Regions from separate parts of the Pseudomonas sp. GW821-FHT01A09 genome, predicted to be linked through region 2. Evidence: riboswitches for the same ligand, from Rfam matches in the RefSeq annotation. Region 2 holds a riboswitch; each other region holds the start of a gene.

Region 1 (6,002 bases), on a different contig from region 2:
AGCAGACGGGTCTGCGGATTGCCCGGGTCGAAGGCCCAGCGCAGGGCGCCGGTCATCACGTCGTAGCCGCGGATCACTCCGCCGGGCATGTCGGTGCTGGCGTTGTCGGCGACTCGACCGCCGACCACCAGGGTGGTGCCCGCCAGGGTCGGGGCCGAGGTCAGCGAGTACTGGTTGCTCTCCACCCCCTGGCCGATGCCCGGTTTCAGATCGACCCGGCCGTCGACGCCGAAGTCCGGGCAGAACTGCCCGGTGTGGGCGTCCAGGGCGATCAGTTCGGCCTCGATGGTGTTGAGCACGATACGCTGGCGGCACAGCGTGCCCACCGGCGGCTGCGGCAAAGGCACAGCGCTGGCGGCGGCGACGCTGGGTTGCGTCACGGCTTGGTCGACGTCGAAATAGTCCAGCCCGCGGCAGCGCATCCAGGTTTTCTGCTGGGCGTTGATCTGCGTCTTCCACAGCTGTTTGCCGGTGCTGGCCTGCAAGGCGATAACGTTGTTGTGCGGGGTGCAGATGAACAGTTGCTGGCCGACCTGCAGGGGCGTGGTTTCGTCTTCGGCGCCGTTGCCGGTGGGGCTGATGGGGATGTCACCGGTGTGGTAGGTCCAGGCCACTTGCAGGCGTTGGACGTTGTCGCTGTTGATCTGATCGAGGGCGACGAAGCGCGAGGCTCCCGGCGTGTTGCCGTAGTGCTGCCAGTTGGTTTGTTCCTGGCCGGGCGTGACGGGCAGGCGCGGTGCGAGCTGGGCGGCGGCCCGCACCTCGGCATGGGGGAAAAACATCGACCCCGCGGCGCCCAGCGAGGCCAGTATCAGCACGATGGCGCTGGCATAGGCCGAGGTTTTCAACGCTGAGCGACCCTCGGCGCGCCTGAGTGGCGGCAGGGTCAAGGCGACGGCTGCCATCAACAGGGTCAGCAGTTGCAGGCGCGACATCAATGGCCAGAACGCCATGCCGGCATCCATGAATGCCCAGCACACCGAGCCGATATAGGCGAGGGCAAAGAGGGTCACCCCCGAGGTGCGCGCCCGTGCCAGTTGCACGGCGGACAGCAGCAGCGCCACGCCGCAGACGAGGAAGTAGGCACTGCCGTGCAATCTGAGCAGGCGGTAACCGAACCCCGTCAGGAACAGCCCGGCGGCGCCGATGATCAGGCTCAGCAGCAGGAGCCACAGTCGTGTCGGCAACGACAGCGGCGCTTTGGAAATTGGCATGGGCAGGGGATTCGGTCGAATGAGAGGACGTAGTCATCATCGACCTTGGTCAGCGGCCTGGGTTCCGCGCCCTGAATCAGCCAGCCGGACGAAAGCGCAGCACCCGCGTGCCGTCTTCAGGGTCGACCAGATAGTGCGCGTGTACGCCGAACGTCCGCAGCAGCAACTCGGGCACCAGCACCTCTTCAGGCGCGCCGAGGGCAATCAAGCGGCCTTTGTCGAGCACCGCCACCCGGTCACAGGTGAGGGCCTGGTTGAGATCGTGCAGGGCGATCACCGTGGTCACCGGCAAGCGCTGCACCAATCCGAGAATCGACAGCTGATGCTGAATGTCCAGGTGGTTGGTGGGCTCGTCCAGCAGCAGGATCTGCGGTTGCTGGGCCATGGCGCGGCCGATCTGCGCCCGTTGCCGTTCGCCGCCGGACAGGCTGTGCCAGCGGCGTTTGCGCAGGTGGCCGAGGTCCACGGCCTGGAGGGCCTGTTCGACATGGCGATCGTCGTCCGCCGACCACGGCGCCAGCGCGCTGAGCCATGGCGTGCGGCCCAGTTCCACGGCATCGCGGACGCTGATGGCATCGAGTGTGTCGCTGTGCTGCTCGACCACGGCAATGCGCTGGGCGATGTCGCGGCGCAGGTAATCGGACAACGCCTGACCAAACAGGCGCACCTCGCCGGCGGAGGGCGCAAGTACCCCACACAGCAACTTGATCAGGGTCGACTTGCCCGAGCCGTTGGGGCCGACCAGCGCCAGGGATTCACCGGCGTGCACGTGCAGGTCGACGCCCTCGAGGATGGTCGTGCCCTGATGGCGCCAGCTCAGTTGCGAACAGGTCAGGACCGGAGGGGTTTCCAGGCTCATGGGCGTCTGGCCTTGATCAGGATCAGTGCGAAGGCCGGCGCGCCGACCAGTGCGGTAATCACGCCGATGGGCAGCACCTGGCCGCTGATCAGGGTGCGCGAGATGACATCGGCGGCAATCAGGAATACCGCACCGGCCAAAGCGCTGGCCGGCAGCAAGCGGGCATGGCGCAGGCCCACCAGCAAGCGCATGGCGTGAGGGATGACCAGGCCGACGAAGCCGATGGAGCCGACCAGCGATACCAGCACGGCAGTCATCAATGCAGTACTGCCGATCAGTATGTATTGCACCCGCCGCACCGCGACGCCCAGGGCCGCCGCCGAGTCGCTGCCGAAGGTAAAGGCGTCCAGCGCGCGCCGGTGCCACAGGCAGGTCAGCAGGCCCAGCAGCACCACCGGCACCGCGAGGGTCACTGCCGGCCAGCGCACACCGCTGAGGTTGCCCAGCAGCCAGAACATGATGCCGCGGGCCTGTTCGGCATTGGCCGACTTGGTGATCACAAAGGCGGTGAGGGCGTTGAACAGCTGCGAACCGGCGATCCCCGCGAGGATGATCTGCCCGCGGGCACCAGCGGCCGACCCCGCGCGCGCCAGCAACACCACCAGCACGAAGGCCAGCACCGCGCCGCTGAAGGCGCCCATCGACAACGAGATGGCGCCGCCACCGATGCCAATCAATGCCACCAGCACCGCGCCGGTCGAGGCGCCCGCCGATATACCTAGCAGGTACGGCTCGGCCAGGGCGTTGCGCAACAGTGCTTGCAGGACCACGCCGCAGGTCGCCAGGCCGGCGCCGCAGGCAGCTGCTACCAGGGCGCGGGGCAGACGGTAGTTCCAGATGATGCCTTGGTCGATCGCATCCAGCGGATAGTTGCCCAGGCCCAGCTGGTTGGCCAGGGTCTGCAGGACCACACCGGGCGCCAGCGGCGTTTCACCGATGGCCACGCCCGCCAGCAGGGCCAGCGCCAGCAGCGGCAACACCCAGCTCAGGCGCAGCAGCAACTGGCGCGCGGCGATGGCCAATGTCCGGGTCATTTCGGCAGCTTGAAGTGATCGATGGCGTCGGCAAGGCCGTCGATGCCATCGAACATGCGCACCGTGGCTTCCATCGACTGGGCGTCGAGGATCACGATGCGGCCGTGCTTGACCGCGTCCATATTGCGCGCCACGGGATCGTTCTTGAGGAATTCCAGCTTCTTCAGGTAGTCATCGGCCGGAAAGCGCCGCCGATCCATCCGTGCGATGACCAGCACGGTGGGATTGGCCTTGGCAATGCTTTCCCAGCCGACGGTGGGCCATTCTTCGTCCGACTGCACCACGTTGTGCAGCCCCAGGGTGCTGGCCATGAAGTCCGGCACGCCTTTGCGTCCGGCCATGTAGGGGTCGCTGGCCAGGTCCGGGCTGGAGAACCAGAACGCCACGGTGGCGTTATTCAGCTGTTTGGCCGCGACCTTGGCCTGAGCCTTTGCCAGCCGCGCCGCCAGTTCGGCATTGAGTGCGGTGCCACGCTCACTGACGTCGAAAATCGTCGCCAGCTGGTCGATGGTCTTGTACAGGCTGTCGACGCTGAACGGGCGCAGGCGTGTGCCGTCGGCGCCGACCCGGTTGTCCTTGCCTTCGCAATCGGTGGGCATCACGTAGGCGGGGATGTGCAGGTCGTTGAACTGCTCGCGAGTGGCGACGGCGCCCTGAGGCCCGACCGACCATTCGAACTGCACCGCCACCAGGTCCGGGCGCTTGTTGATCACCGCCTCGAAGCTCGGTTGGTTGTCGGCTAGGCGCGGGACCTTGGCGTCGAGGCTCTGGTACGCCGGCAGCACTGGGTTGAACCACAGCGAGGTCCCAACCACGCGCTCGCCCAGCCCGAGGGCATAGAGGATCTCGGTGGTGGACTGGCCGATGGTCACCGCTTTGCTCGGCGCCTGGGCGAAGGTCAGCGCGGTGCCGCAGTTGTCCACGGTGAGTGGATAGTGGGTCGGTGCGGCCAATGCCGGGCCGCATGTGATCAAGCTGAACAGCAGGCCGTTCAGCAGAAGGGCAGGACGAATCAATGACATGAAAATCTACTCGCTACGAACTCCGGACACCCCGCCGGTGGGTACTCGATATTGCCGCCGGCAGGTCTCCTGACTGGCGTGTCATGGCTGCATTCAGGCCTTCCCGGAGTGAACCAGTGGCGCAGATCAGAATGCGGCTCGACGCCTACAGTTGCGGGGGCAGTTCCGTTTCACGGCGGTGGGCACGTGACGGATTCCCTATTGATCCTGTGAAGGAACCGGCGGGCGACATGGTACGTGATTGTTTTTCGGGGTGGAAATGCTGTTGCCGCCATGCTGCGGTGCGGGGTGATGATGCAGGCTCGCAGCGAAACATCCGGACAGCAAAAAGCCCCTCGCAAGGGGCTTCTCGCTGCATATCGCCAATCAGCGTTGCGCATGCGCCAGTTCGGCGGCGTAGGCGCTTTCGGCGACCTTGCCGGTCTCCACTGGCCAGGCGTGCTGGTCGAGGTCCAGATCCTGGAACTGGGCGGCGTCGAACACGGGCTGTTTGATCCCGGCGCGGCGCTGATCATCGTAGTCGCGCATCACCCGCAGGCCGACCTTGAACAGCAGGGCCAGCGCGGTCAGGTTGACGAACGCCAGGCCGGTCATGGTGATGTCGGCGAAGGCGAACACAGTGGACAGGTCCTGGGTCGAGCCCCAGACGATCAACACCATTACCAGCGCGCGGTAGCCCAGCAGCACGAAGCGATTGCGGCTGAGGAACTGCAGGCTGTTTTCGCCCAGGTAGTAGTTGTAGAGGATGCAGGTGAACACGAACAGCGACAGCGCAATGCTGACGAAGGTACGGCCCCAGTCACCGACTACCGCAGCCAGGGAGTTCTGGGTCAGGGCAATGCCGTCGCCTTCGAAGCCCGGGGTGTAGAAGCCCGACAGCAGAATCAGCAAGGCGGTGCAGGTGCAGATCACGAAGGTGTCGAGGAACACGCTGAACGCCTGCACCACGCCTTGGGCGGCAGGGTGGCGCACGGAAGCGACGGCGGCGACGTTAGGGGCGCTGCCCAGGCCGGCTTCGTTGGCGAACACGCCGCGCTTGACGCCCATGACGATGGCGCTGCCGAGCAGACCGGCGAAGGCGGGGTCGAGGCCGAAGGCGCTCTTGACGATGGTTTCGAGCATGGCCGGGACGTGGCCGATCTGGGTGAAGATCACGTACAGGGTCACGCCGATGTAGGCCAGGGTCTTGATCGGCACCAGCAGGTCGGAAACCGAAGCGATGCGCTTGATGCCGCCCAGGAACACCACGCCCAGCAACACGGCGAGGATGATGCCGGTGTAGTGCGGGTCGTAGCCGAAAGCGTTCTGCAGCGAGTGGGTCACGGTGAACGACTGCAGGCCCATGAAGGCGAAGCCGTAGGTGACCAGCAGCAGGATCGAGAACACTACGGCCATCCAGCGCAGCTTCAGACCATGCTGGATGTAGTAGGCCGGGCCACCGCGGTACATGCCTTCGCCTTCGCTGCGCTTGTAGACCTGGGCCAGGGTGCACTCGAAAAAGCTGCTCGCCATGCCCACCAGGGCCGTGACCCACATCCAGAACACCGCGCCCGGGCCGCCCAGGGTCACGGCAATGCCGACGCCGGCGATGTTACCGGCGCCCACGCGGCCGGCGAGGCTCAGCATCAGGGCCTGAAAGGAGCTCAACTGACCGCCCTGGCCACGAATCGATTCCTTGAACACACTGAACATGTGAACGAAATGGCGGAATTGCACGAAACGCGAGCGCAGGGTGAAGTAGCTCCCCAGACCGACGATCAGCACGATAAGGACTTTCCCGGACAGAAAATCATTGAGCGTTTCAAGCATGTTAGGTGCTCCCTCTTGTTGTTTTGACCTGTAAAGACAAGCGCAACGGACGCGTCACCGCGAA
Region 2 (6,002 bases):
GAGAGCTGAGCCATGCCCCAAACCCGAATCCCTTGCCTGATGATGCGCGGCGGTACGTCCAAGGGGGCGTACTTTCTGGCGGGCGATCTGCCCGCTGATCCGCTCCAGCGCGACCGCGCATTGCTCGCCGCCATGGGCTCGCCGGATCCGCGCCAGATCGACGGCATCGGCGGTGCGGATTCGTTGACCAGCAAGGTGGCGATCATCCGCGCGTCGAGCCGCCCCGGGATCGACGTCGACTATCTGTTCGCCCAGGTCGTGGTGGATCAGCCGCGGGTCGATTACGGGCAGAACTGCGGCAACATCCTCGCCGGGGTCGGGCCCTTCGCCTTGGAGCGCGGGCTGGTGGCCGCCCAGGGTGAATTGACCGCAGTGCGCATCTACATGGAAAACACCGGCCAGACCGCCACCGCGCTGGTGCAGACGATCGATGGCCAGGTGCGCTACGACGGCGCGGCGGTCATCGATGGCGTGCCTGGCAGCGCCGCGCCGGTGGTAGTGCGTTTCGACGATATCGCCGGTTCCAGCTGCGGCGCATTGCTGCCGACCGGCCAGGTACGCGATACCTTCGATGGCATTGAGGTGACCTGCATCGATAACGGCATGCCGGTGGTGGTGCTGCGGGCGGCGGACTTCGGGCTGACCGGCCGCGAAAGCCGCGCCGAGTTGAATGCCGATGAGGGCTTGAAGGCGCGCCTGGAGTCGATTCGTCTGCAGGCCGGGCCGCGGATGAACCTGGGGGATGTGAGTGCCCGCACGGTGCCGAAGATGAGTTTGATCGCCGAGCCGTTTGCCGGCGGAGCGATCAGCAGCCGGACCTTCATCCCCCACACCTGCCATGCGTCGATCGGGGTATTCGGTGCGGTGAGCGTGGCGTCAGCGTGCTTGCTGCAAGGCTCGGTGGCAGGGGGCTTGGCGCAAGTGCCGGAAGGCGAACTCTTGAACGTCTCGGTGGAGCATCCGAGCGGCGAGTTCACCGTGGAGATCCGCCGCGATAACGGCGTGATCACCGGGTGCGGGCTGCTGCGCACCGCGCGGTTGTTGTTTGATGGATACGTCTGCGTGCCACTCAATACCCTGTAGCGAGGGGGCTTGCCCCCGATAAATCGTGTCAGCGACATCAGGGTGTCTGACACGGCGAATCGGGGGCAAGCCCCCTCGCTACAGGTGAGTCATATTGCCTAAGGCCGCGCCGCCGTTACCCGCCAGACCCGATTGCCCACATCATCCGCCACCAGCACGCCGCCGCGATGATCGACCACTACCCCCACCGGCCGGCCCATGGCGTTCTCGTCCTTGTCCAGGAAGCCGGTCAGCAGATCCACCGGCTGCCCGCTGGGCTTGCCGTTGGCAAAGGGCACGAACAGCACCTTGTAACCACTGTGCGGCTTGCGATTCCAGGAGCCATGCTGGCCGATGATCGCACCTTCGACGAAGGGCGCTGGCAATGCGTTGGCTTCGGCAAACGCCAGCCCCAATGACGCCGTATGCGGCCCGACCGCGTAGTCCGGGGCGATGGCCTTGGCCACCAGATCGGGATTCTGCGGGCTCACGCGCTCGTCCACATGCTGCCCGTAATAACTGAAGGGCCAGCCATAGAACGCCCCGTCCTTGACCGAGGTGATGTAATCCGGCACCAGGTCGCTGCCGATCTCGTCACGCTCGTTGACCGCCGTCCACAACGCGCCGGTTTTCGGTTCCCAGGCCAGACCATTGGGGTTGCGCAGGCCGGACGCGAAAATCCGCTGCTGATGGGTGAGCGGGTCCACTTCCCAGATCGCCGCGCGGCCTTTTTCGGCCTCCAGACCGTTTTCCGCGACGTTGCTGTTGGAGCCGACGGTGACATAGAGCTTCTTGCCATCCTGGCTGGCGATGACGTTCTTGGTCCAGTGGTGATTGATGGTGCCGCCGGGCAGGTCGACGATCTTGTCGCCGGGCGTGGTGATCGCGCTAGCGCCCTGAGCGTATTTGAAGTGCAGCAACTGGTCGGTGTCCGCCACGTACAGATCATCACCGACCAGCGCCATGCCGAACGGCGAATTGAGGTTGCTCAGGAAGGTGCTGCGGGTTTCCGCCACGCCGTCGCCGTCCTTGTCGCGCAGCAGCGTGATGCGGTTGGGGCTGGCCACCCCGGAACCCGCACGGCTCATCACCTTCTTGGCGATCCAGCCCTTGATGCCCTTGCTGTCATCGGGTTTGGGCGGGGCGTCGGTCTCGGCCACCAGCACATCGCCGTTGGGCAGTACATATAGCCAGCGCGGGTGATGGAGATCGCGGGCGAACACCGCCACTTGGGTACCGGGCGCTGCGACCGGTTTGGCGCCCTCGGGCCAGCCCACTGCCGGAGCGATGTTGACGGTCGGCAGCAGGGTCTTGTTGGGGGGCGGCAGTTTCGGCGTCGGGCCGGTGCCATCGCTGACTTGCAGGGTAGAGCTTTCGCCGCAGGCGGCAAGCGCGGCGCTGAGGCTGATCAGCGCGGCGAGGCGGGTGATGTGCATGGTGGGCTTCCCTGTGTGTGCTGTTGGTCTTGTTATGTGCAGTGCTGGCTGCGCTTGAAGGATAGAGGTATCGATAGGGGTGTAGGTTCCGGTGAATGTGCGTAGGACAGGCTGGCCCCTTCGCGAGCAAGCTCGGCTCCCACAGGGGTACGCCGCTTGTGGGAGCCGAGCTTGCAACAGGGGTACGCCGCTTGTGGGAGCCGAGCTTGCTCGCGAAGAGGCCAGCGGATTCAGCGCATGCCTGCGCCCCACCCAGCGGCTTCATTTGACGCTCACCCCCCAACCCTCTAACCTTCGCGGCGTGTTTCAGGTGCTCGGCCGCCGCCTGGCGGGTCGAGTGAAACAGGGAAGCCGGTGAGCGAGCCTAGCCTTGCGATTCCGGCGCTGCCCCCGCAACGGTAAATGAGTCAAGGCCGCGCACGTCGCCACTGGCCCTCCGGGGTTCGGGAAGGCGCGCCGCCTGGGTGTGATAGCCCCGCTCATGAGCCCGGAGACCGGCCTGAACGCTCTTATTTCAATTGACTGTCGCGCGGGTGAGAGCGGCATCGACGATATGCTGCGAGCCGCCCCCGCGCCCTGTCCCTGACACTTGGGCGCGCGGGCACCGTTCGTGCGTCGATGCCGTCTGCGTGCACCAGTAGCGGAGGCTGCCATGACTGAATCCCTCGAACGTGACGAGCGCCATGTCGCGCGCATGCTGCGTAAAAAAGCCGTGATGGACGAACGTATCGCCAACGCGCCCAATGCCTGTGGCTTGCTGCTGGTGCTGACCGGCAACGGCAAAGGCAAAAGCAGTTCGGCGTTCGGCATGCTTGCCCGCGCCATGGGCCATGGCATGCAATGCGGCGTGGTGCAGTTCATCAAGGGCCGCAACAGCACCGGCGAAGAGCTGTTCTTCCGCCGCTTCCCCGAGCAGGTGCGCTATCACGTCATGGGCGAAGGCTTCACCTGGGAGACCCAGGACCGCCAGCGCGACATCGCCGCCGCCGAAGCCGCCTGGGCCGTCTCGCTGCAGATGCTCCAGGACCCGGCCATTCACTTCGTGGTGCTCGACGAGTTGAACATCGCCCTCAAGCACGGCTATCTCGACCTCGATCGCGTGCTCAGCGACCTGCAAGCGCGCCCGGCCATGCAGCATGTGATCGTCACCGGTCGCGGCGCCAAGCCGGAAATGATCGAACTGGGCGACACCGTCACCGAAATGGGCATGCTCAAGCACGCGTTCCAGGCCGGTATCGGCGCGCAGAAGGGCGTCGAACTGTGAATCAGCCGCGCCACTGCCCGGCGGTATTGATCGCCGCGCCTGCATCGGGGCAGGGCAAGACCACGGTCACCGCCGCCCTCGCACGCTTGCACCGCAATCAGGGGCGCAGGGTACGGGTGTTCAAGTGCGGGCCGGATTTTCTCGACCCGATGATCCTCGAACGCGCCAGCGGTGCCCCGGTGTACCAGCTCGACCTGTGGATGGTAGGCGCCGACGAGAGCCGCCGGCTGTTGTGGGAAGCCGCCGCCGAGGCCGATCTGATCCTGATCGAAGGGGTGATGGGGCTGTTCGACGGCACGCCCTCGAGCGCCGACCTGGCGCGGCATTTCGGCGTACCGGTGCTGGCGGTGATCGACGGCACGGCCATGGCCCAGACGTTCGGCGCCCTGGCCCTGGGCCTGGCGCGCTATCAGCCGGATCTGCCGTTCGCCGGCGTGCTGGCCAATCGAGTCGGCACCCTGCGCCACGCGCAACTGCTGGAAAACAGCTTGACCGAAGGCCTGCGCTGGTACGGCGCGCTGTCCCGCGACCTGGCCATCGAGTTGCCCAGCCGTCACCTGGGGCTGGTGCAGGCCAGCGAACTGAATGATCTGGATGCCCGCCTGGACGCAGCCGCCGAAGCCTTGGCCGGCAGCTGCGAAGTGGCGCTGCCGCCGGCGGTCACCTTCGCCGCGCCCACCCTGGTGCCGGCCGAGCCTTTGCTCGACGGCGTGCGCATCGCGGTGGCCCATGACGAAGCCTTCGCCTTCACCTATGGCGCGAGCCTCGACCTGCTGCGCGCCATGGGTGCCGAGCTGGTGTTCTTTTCGCCGATCCACGACGCCGAGCTGCCCGCCTGCGACAGCCTCTACCTGCCCGGTGGCTATCCTGAACTGCATCACCTCGCGCTGGCCGCAAACCATGGCGTACTGGAGGCGATCCGCGCTCACCACGGGGCCGGCAAGCCGCTGCTCGCCGAATGCGGCGGCATGCTCTATCTGCTCGATGCCCTGACCGATGTCGAAGGGGTCCGTGCGCCCTTGCTGGGCCTGCTGAGCGGCGAAGCGGTGATGCAAAAACGCCTGGCCGCGCTGGCGCTGCAAACCGTGGACTTGCCCGAGGGATCGCTGCGCGGTCATACCTATCACCATTCGTTGACCAGCAGTGAATGCCAGCCCATCGCCCGTGGCCTGAGCCCCAATGGCGGGCGCGGCGCCGAAGCGGTGTATCGCATCGGGCGGATGACGGCGTCTTATGTGCACTTTTATTTCCCGTCGAACCCGCAGGCGGTGGCGGCGTTGTTCAAGCCGCTGTCTTCCTGATGCGCAGGGTCGACCTTGTAGCGAGGGGGCTTGCCCCCGACAGGGTCGATCAGGCACAGCGTATTAGTCGGACCATTTTTCGGGGGCAAGCCCCCTCGCTACAGGTTTACCGTGACTCGAGACCCGATGACTGATAACAGCTTCTCCGACGCCGAGCGCGCAGCGGTCTACCGCGCCATCGCCGAGCGCCGCGACATGCGCCATTTTGCCGGGGGCGAGGTGGCCCCCGAGTTGCTGGCGCGGGTGCTGGCGGCTGCCCATCACGCGCCCAGCGTCGGCTTGATGCAGCCTTGGCGTTTCATCCGTATCACCGATCCGGGCTTGCGCACGCAGATCAAGGCGCTGGTCGAGGCGGAACGCCTGCGCACCGCCGAGGCCCTCGGCGAGCGTTCGGACGAGTTCATGAAGCTCAAGGTCGAAGGCATCGATGACTGCGCCGAAGTGCTGGTCGCCGCCTTGATGGACGGTCGTGAGGCCCATGTATTCGGCCGTCGTACCTTGCCGGAAATGGACCTCGCGTCGCTGTCCTGCGCTATTCAGAATATGTGGCTGGCCGCCCGGGTCGAGGGCCTGGGCATGGGCTGGGTCTCGGTGTTCGAGCCCCAGGCGCTGGCCGACCTGCTGCAGTTGCCTACCGGGGCCAAGCCGCTGGCGGTGCTGTGCCTGGGCCCGGTGGACAGTTTTTACCCTGAGCCGATGCTGGTGATGGAGGGCTGGCGCAACGAACAACCGCTGAGCGAGATGCTGTTCGAGAACCAGTGGGGGCGCAAGCCATGAGCATCGCCCTGTTGACCGTTGCCGGTGTCGCCCTCGATGCCTTGCTCGGTGAGCCGCGCCGGGCGCATCCGCTGGTGGCGTTCGGCAATCTGGCCAACCGCCTGGAGCGCCGCTTCAACAGTGGCGGCCGCGGCTGGCGCAGTCATGGCGTCACGGCCTGGA
Region 3 (6,002 bases), on a different contig from region 2:
AGCAGGCTCAACGGCAGAATCTCGAAATCGTCGACGCGCTGGCTGCCGGTGGCCCAAACCGGCCGCACGCCCATCAGCGCCATGGCCTGGGCGATATCGTCGCCACCGGTACGCATGGTTGCGGTACCCCATACCGACAGCCCCAACTGCCGCAAATGATCGCCGTGATCCTGCAAATGCCGCTCCAGGATCAGGTTGGCCGAGGCGAAGCCGATACGCCAGGCCGTGGTGGTGGGCAGATTGCGCACGTCTACCGAAAAGAAATTGCGCCCGGTAGGCAGCACGTCCAGGCGCCCACGGCTCGGCGCACCGCTGGGGCCCGCCGGCACGAAGCGGCCGGCCAGCGCATCGAGCAAGCCGGTGATTTCCGCTGCGCCGCAGGCATCGAGGCGCGGGGCCACCTGGGTAAGCAGCTCGTCGACGATCAACCGGGTCGGCTGCCAGGCGCCGGCGTCCGGCAGCGTGAGGCTGCCATCGAGCGCCTGCTCTATCAGCCGCAGGGCAAACAATTCGAGCCGTTCGCGGGTATCGCCATGGGTGCGCCAGGGCTCGGCACTAATCTCCAGCAACGCGGCGGGCTTGCTCCCCTGCCAGGCTTCACCGAGGTCGCAATCCAGCGGATCGAAGCCCAGGTCAAAGCCCTTCGCCAGCGCGCGCAACACACTGCCGCGCCCGTCACGGCCATCGCCGCGAGGGATACGCAGCAACGCCGCCAGGGTATCGATGCGCAGGCGGCCCGCGGGCGACTCGCCGAAGATATGCAGGCCGTCGCGAATCTGCGACTCCTTCAGGTCACACAGATAGGTGTCAAGCCGCGGCAGCCAGACCGCCGCCTCAGCGTCGGCATCCAGCGCCAGCTCCTGATCCAGATGGGCCTCGCGCACCAGCCTGAGGATGTCCCGTTGCAGCTCCAGTGCCCGACGTGGGTCGAGCAGCTGCGCTTCGTAATATTCGTCGGCGAGCAATTCCAGATCGCGCAAGGGCCCGTAGCTCTCGGCGCGGGTCAGCGGCGGCATCAGGTGGTCGATGATCACTGCCTGGGTGCGGCGCTTGGCTTGAGCGCCCTCCCCGGGATCGTTGACGATAAAGGGATAGATGTTCGGCATCGGCCCCAGCAAGGCGTCGGGCCAGCAGGCAGCAGACAGACCGACGCCCTTGCCCGGCAACCACTCGAGATTGCCGTGCTTGCCGACATGAATCAGCGCATCGGCGCCATAGGCATGGCGCAGCCAGAAGTAAAACGCCAGGTAACCATGGGGCGGCACCAGGTCCGGGTCGTGATAGACCGCACTGTGATCGACCTGAAAGCCGCGCGCCGGCTGGATGCCGACGAAGGTCAAGCCCAGGCGCAGGCCGGCGACCATCATTCGCCCGTTACGACACATCGGGTCGCTGGTCGGCTCGCCCCAACGGGCGCGCACGGCATCCTGATTGGCCTGGGGCAAGCGCGCGAAGGCCTGCAGGTAGGCGTCCATGGCAAGGCTCTGATGGCACGGGCGCAGGTCCTGGCCATCCGGGTCGTTGGTCACCCCGCCCAGTAGCGCGTGAATCAACGCGGTACCGTCAGCGGGAACGTCGCTGACCGGATACCCCTGTTCGGCCATGGCCAGCAGAATGTTGCGCGCCGCCGCGGGCGTGTCCAGGCCCACGCCGTTACCGATACGACCGTCGCGGGTCGGGTAGTTGGCCAGGATCAAGGCCACGCGCTTTTGCCCATTGGGCAGGCGCGCCAGGTCGGCCCAGCGCCGCGCCAGTTCGGCGACGAAATCCATGCGCTCGCGCTGCGGCCGATAGCAGACCACGTCCGACTGGCTGCGCTCGCTGCGCCAGGCCAGGTCCTTGAAGCTGATGGGCCGGCTGATGATGCGCCCGTCCAGTTCCGGCAGGGCGATATGCATAGCCAGATCGCGGGACCCCAACCCTTGTTCGCTGGCAGTCCAGGCTGGTTCGTTGTCCTGGGCGCAGATGGCCTGGATCACCGGGATATTGCGGCGGAACGGCCGCATATGTGGCGCTTCGGGGGTCGACTGGGCGAAACCGGTGGTATTGAGGATCACCGCCGCCTGCACCTCGTCGAGCCACTCCTCCACCGCGCTCAGGCACCCTGGCTCCTTGAGGCTGGCCACGGCGATGGGCAGCGGATTGAGTCCAGCCGCCTGCAGTGCCTCGCAGAAGGTGTCGATGAACGCCGTGTTGGCGGCCTGCAGATGGGAGCGATAGAACAGGATCGGCACTACCGGGGCATCACGCAGCCATTGCTGACGCCAGTCGTGCAGTTCGGCCTGGGGCTTGTGCGGGTGATAGATGACGGTGCGCGGCAATGCCTGCGGTTCCTGCCAGCTGTATCCAGCACGACCCAGCCAGCGCTCGGCCAGGCAATGGAACAGATTCAGCGCATTGCCGACGCCGCCCTGGCGCAGGAAATGCCAGAGCCGCTCGGCTTCCGCTGCCGGCACGCTGCTCAGGGCACTCAGTTCAGGGTCGGGACGATCGTCCCCCGGCACCAGTATCAACTGCGTGCCGCGGGACTTGAGTGTCAGCAGTTGCTCGACGCCGTAGCGCCAGTAGCCGATACCGCCGTGCAACGACAGCACAATGACCTTGGCGTGGCGCAGCACCTGATCGACATACAGATCGACCGAGGCGTGATTCTGCACCTGCATGGGGTTGGCCAGGCGCAAGGTCGGGTAGTCGTCCGGCAACTGCTGGGCGACTTCGGCGAGCATCGCCAGGTGGGAGTCGCCGCTGCACAGAATCACCAGTTCGGCAGGCGTCTGCCCCAGGTCGGCAATGCTGTCGTCCGGGACGAAACCGCCGGGCTGGGTTCTGAGCAGGTGCATGGATCAGGCGGACAACGCAGCGCGCAGTTGGGCTTCAAGGGCCACGGCATCGAGCTCCTGACCGATCAGCACCAGCTTGGTGACGCGCACTTCATCACTGCGCCAGGCGCGGTCGAAATGCTTGTCGAAGCGCGTGCCCACGCCCTGGATCAACAAGCGCATCGGCTTGTTCGGCACGGCGGCGAAACCCTTGATACGCAGGATGCCGTGCTGCACCACCAGTTGCGTCAGGGCGTCGAGCAGCAGGCTCTCGTCGGCTTCGGGAAGGTCGATGGAGATCGAGTCGAAGGCATCGTGGTCATGGTCGTCGTGATCATCACCGTCGTGATGGTCATGGTGCGTCTTGCGTCCATCGATGTGCACCTCGGACTCGGCGCCCAGGCCCAGCAACACGTCCAGCGGCACGCGACCGCTGCTGGCCTCGATGACCTTGACCGCCGCCGGCAGCTCTTCGGCCACTTCGGCGCGTACGTTGGCCAGCGCCTGCGGATCGATCAGATCGGCCTTGTTGAGGATCACCAGATCGGCACTGGCCAGTTGGTCGGCGAACAGTTCGTGCAGCGGCGACTCGTGATTCAGGTTGGGATCGAGTTTGCGCTGGGCGTCGACCTGATCCGGATAGGCCGCGAAGGTGCCAGCGGCGACGGCCGGGCTGTCAACCACGGTGATCACCGCATCGACGGTGCAGGCGTTGCGGATTTCCGGCCACTGGAAGGCTTGCACCAACGGCTTGGGCAAGGCCAGGCCGCTGGTTTCGATGAGGATATGGTCGAGGTCGCCGCGGCGCGCCACCAGCTCACGCATCACCGGGAAGAATTCTTCCTGGACGGTGCAGCACAGGCAGCCGTTGGCCAGTTCGTAGACACGGCCGCTGGCTTCTTCTTCGCTGCAGCCGATGCTGCACTGCTTGAGGATGTCGCCGTCGATGCCCAGCTCGCCGAATTCATTGACGATCACCGCAATGCGCCGGCCCTGGGCGTGGTCGAGCATGTGCCGCAGCAAGGTGGTCTTGCCCGAGCCGAGGAAGCCGGTGACGATGGTGACGGGAAGTTTGGCCAGTGTTTTCATCGGATGCCCTTGGCAGGAGTGGCGGGCATACGGGACGAGGGCCGCGGTGCGCTGAGCCCACGGTGCGTTCGCCACCGGATCACCCCGCCCGGTTGTTAAGAGAAACGGTTCGAGGCAGGTCTCCTGGCTTGCGATGTGCCAACGACTGGCGAACGGGCCAGGCTGGAGTGGCTCGACGCCTTCCCGCGCGTGGCGCAGTGGCAGTGTCGAACCGGGCATCGCTTACAGTTGCGGGGGCAGCCGCGGCATTGGACCGCGTTCCCTTCTTAGCCGCACCCTCGCAAGGGGCGGAACCTCAGTGCAGCAAGGGTACGGAGTGTGAGGAACGAGGTCAATCGAAGGTGCGAGGTTTCCCTGCCATTGCACACTGCGCGAACCGGCACGATGAGATTGACCCGCAGCAGCCACCATGGTCTGCTGTGCAGCCGTTTCGGGTGCCCTTGACCGGCGTTCACGTCGGCCCCCACCCTGAAGTCCAGAGGGAACCGCCATGTCCATCAGCAACACCACCTCCAGCCCTGCCGCCCCGTGCCCTTGAGGTCGCCCCGGATGATCAAGCGTACTGCACGACCCCTGGGCTTCTCTGGACTGTTGGCACAGGACCTGATCGGCGCGTGGCTGTTTGGCCGCAAAGCGGTCGCTCGATGAGCCGGCTAGTGGCCGGTTTCGGGTGCCGCGCGGGCTGCTCGGTCGAAGTGCTGAACGCCCTGCTCGATCGAACCCTTCGCGCCAATGGTCTGGATCGCAGCCACTTGGTCGGCATCGCCAGCCTTGACCGCAAGGCCGACGAACCCGGACTGGTGCAGTTGGCGGCGCAATTATGCGTACCCTTCTACACCTACACCGCCACTGAACTGCTGGTTCATGACTCACAGCTGAGCCACCGATCGGAAACCTCCTTTGCCCACACCGGCTGCCATGGCGTGGCCGAAAGCTGCGCTCTGGCGCTGGCCGAAGAGCTCGGAGATGCGTACCCACAGTTGCGCGTGAGCCGCCAAAAGACCGCTGATGCGACCTTGGCACTGGTGGGAGTGAGCGCTCGATAGCAGGTATCATGCCGGGGTGACCCTTCCACACATGAATCCTTTTCAACTTCGAGCCTCTCATGTCCGTTTTTTTCATCGGCGCCGGTCCCGGCGATCCAGACCTCATCACCGTCAAGGGCCAGCGCCTGATTCGCCAGTGCCCGGTGATCATCTACGCGGGCTCCTTGGTACCCGCGGCGGTATTGGAAGGCCATAGCGCCCATCGTGTGCTCAACAGCGCCGAGATGCACCTGGAGCAGATCGTCGAAGCGATGCGCGACGCCGATGCCAATGGCCTGGACGTCGCCCGCGTGCATTCCGGCGATCCGAGCCTGTATGGCGCCATCGGCGAGCAGATCCGCCAGCTGCGCGCGCTGGGCATCGCCTACCAGATCATCCCCGGAGTGACTGCCACTGCGGCCTGCGCGGCCTTGCTGGGCGCCGAGCTGACCCTGCCGAATATTTCCCAGACGCTGATTCTCACCCGCTATGCCGACAAATCGCCCATGCCCCTGGGTGAAGAGCTGGCGAGTCTGGCCGCGCACCGCTCGACCATGGCCATCCATCTGGGCGTGCAGCACCTGGCGAAGATCATCGAAGAGCTGCGTCCTCACTATGGCGCCGACTGCCCCATCGCGGTGGTTCACCGTGCCAGTTGGCCGGATCAGGATTGGGTGCTGGGCACACTGGCGGACATCGAGACGAAAGTCGCGAGCAAAGGCTTCAAGCGCACGGCGTTGATCTTGGTCGGCCAGGTGCTGGGCAACGACCTGTTCAGCGAGTCCGCATTGTACCGAGCGGGCCACGCGCATCTCTACCGGCCCTGAGATTGAACAGCGGCCTGTGCGGCAGGATCAAGTAGGAGGCGGGTTCACACCCGCCGTCCTCTCACACCACCGTACGTACGGTTCCGTGTACGGCGGTTCAGGCCATGCGGCTAAGCCGGTTTATCGTATCCAGTATCGAGACCAGTCCAAGCCTGTCCCACAGCTTCTTCGGCAACGCCTGATTCATATGCGGCGCTCCCGAGTTCCACCATGGGCCACGGCCATTGACCGTCGACTTCCAC

The links. Region 2 has a riboswitch for cobalamin ahead of cobO (cob(I)yrinic acid a,c-diamide adenosyltransferase). Riboswitches for the same ligand answer to the same signal wherever they lie in the genome.
Region 1: it holds a riboswitch for cobalamin, as region 2 does, so the genes downstream of both, AC3WJP_RS00655 (ABC transporter substrate-binding protein) here and cobO (cob(I)yrinic acid a,c-diamide adenosyltransferase) in region 2, are expected to answer to the same signal.
Region 3: it holds a riboswitch for cobalamin, as region 2 does, so the genes downstream of both, cobW (cobalamin biosynthesis protein CobW) here and cobO (cob(I)yrinic acid a,c-diamide adenosyltransferase) in region 2, are expected to answer to the same signal.

Annotation. Positions count from the first base shown of each region.
Region 1 is NZ_JBYSWB010000001.1:158,112-164,113, forward strand. It holds gene AC3WJP_RS00640 (membrane-bound PQQ-dependent dehydrogenase, glucose/quinate/shikimate family) at 1-1,214, opposite strand, end outside; gene AC3WJP_RS00645 (ABC transporter ATP-binding protein) at 1,291-2,073, opposite strand; gene AC3WJP_RS00650 (FecCD family ABC transporter permease) at 2,070-3,107, opposite strand; gene AC3WJP_RS00655 (ABC transporter substrate-binding protein) at 3,104-4,129, opposite strand; cobalamin riboswitch at 4,172-4,367, opposite strand; gene AC3WJP_RS00660 (alanine/glycine:cation symporter family protein) at 4,496-5,938, opposite strand.
Region 2 is NZ_JBYSWB010000029.1:18,187-24,188, forward strand. It holds gene AC3WJP_RS24375 (4-oxalomesaconate tautomerase) at 13-1,083, shown strand; gene AC3WJP_RS24380 (PQQ-dependent sugar dehydrogenase) at 1,182-2,498, opposite strand; cobalamin riboswitch at 2,790-3,015, shown strand; gene cobO (cob(I)yrinic acid a,c-diamide adenosyltransferase) at 3,151-3,762, shown strand; gene AC3WJP_RS24390 (cobyrinic acid a,c-diamide synthase CobB) at 3,759-5,063, shown strand; gene bluB (5,6-dimethylbenzimidazole synthase) at 5,190-5,840, shown strand; gene cbiB (adenosylcobinamide-phosphate synthase CbiB) at 5,837-6,002, shown strand, end outside.
Region 3 is NZ_JBYSWB010000049.1:11,767-17,768, forward strand. It holds gene cobN (cobaltochelatase subunit CobN) at 1-2,840, opposite strand, end outside; gene cobW (cobalamin biosynthesis protein CobW) at 2,844-3,908, opposite strand; cobalamin riboswitch at 4,005-4,221, opposite strand; gene AC3WJP_RS28240 (cobalamin biosynthesis protein) at 4,553-4,954, shown strand; gene cobM (precorrin-4 C(11)-methyltransferase) at 5,014-5,760, shown strand; partial or broken gene AC3WJP_RS28250 (group II intron reverse transcriptase/maturase) at 5,858-6,002, opposite strand, start outside.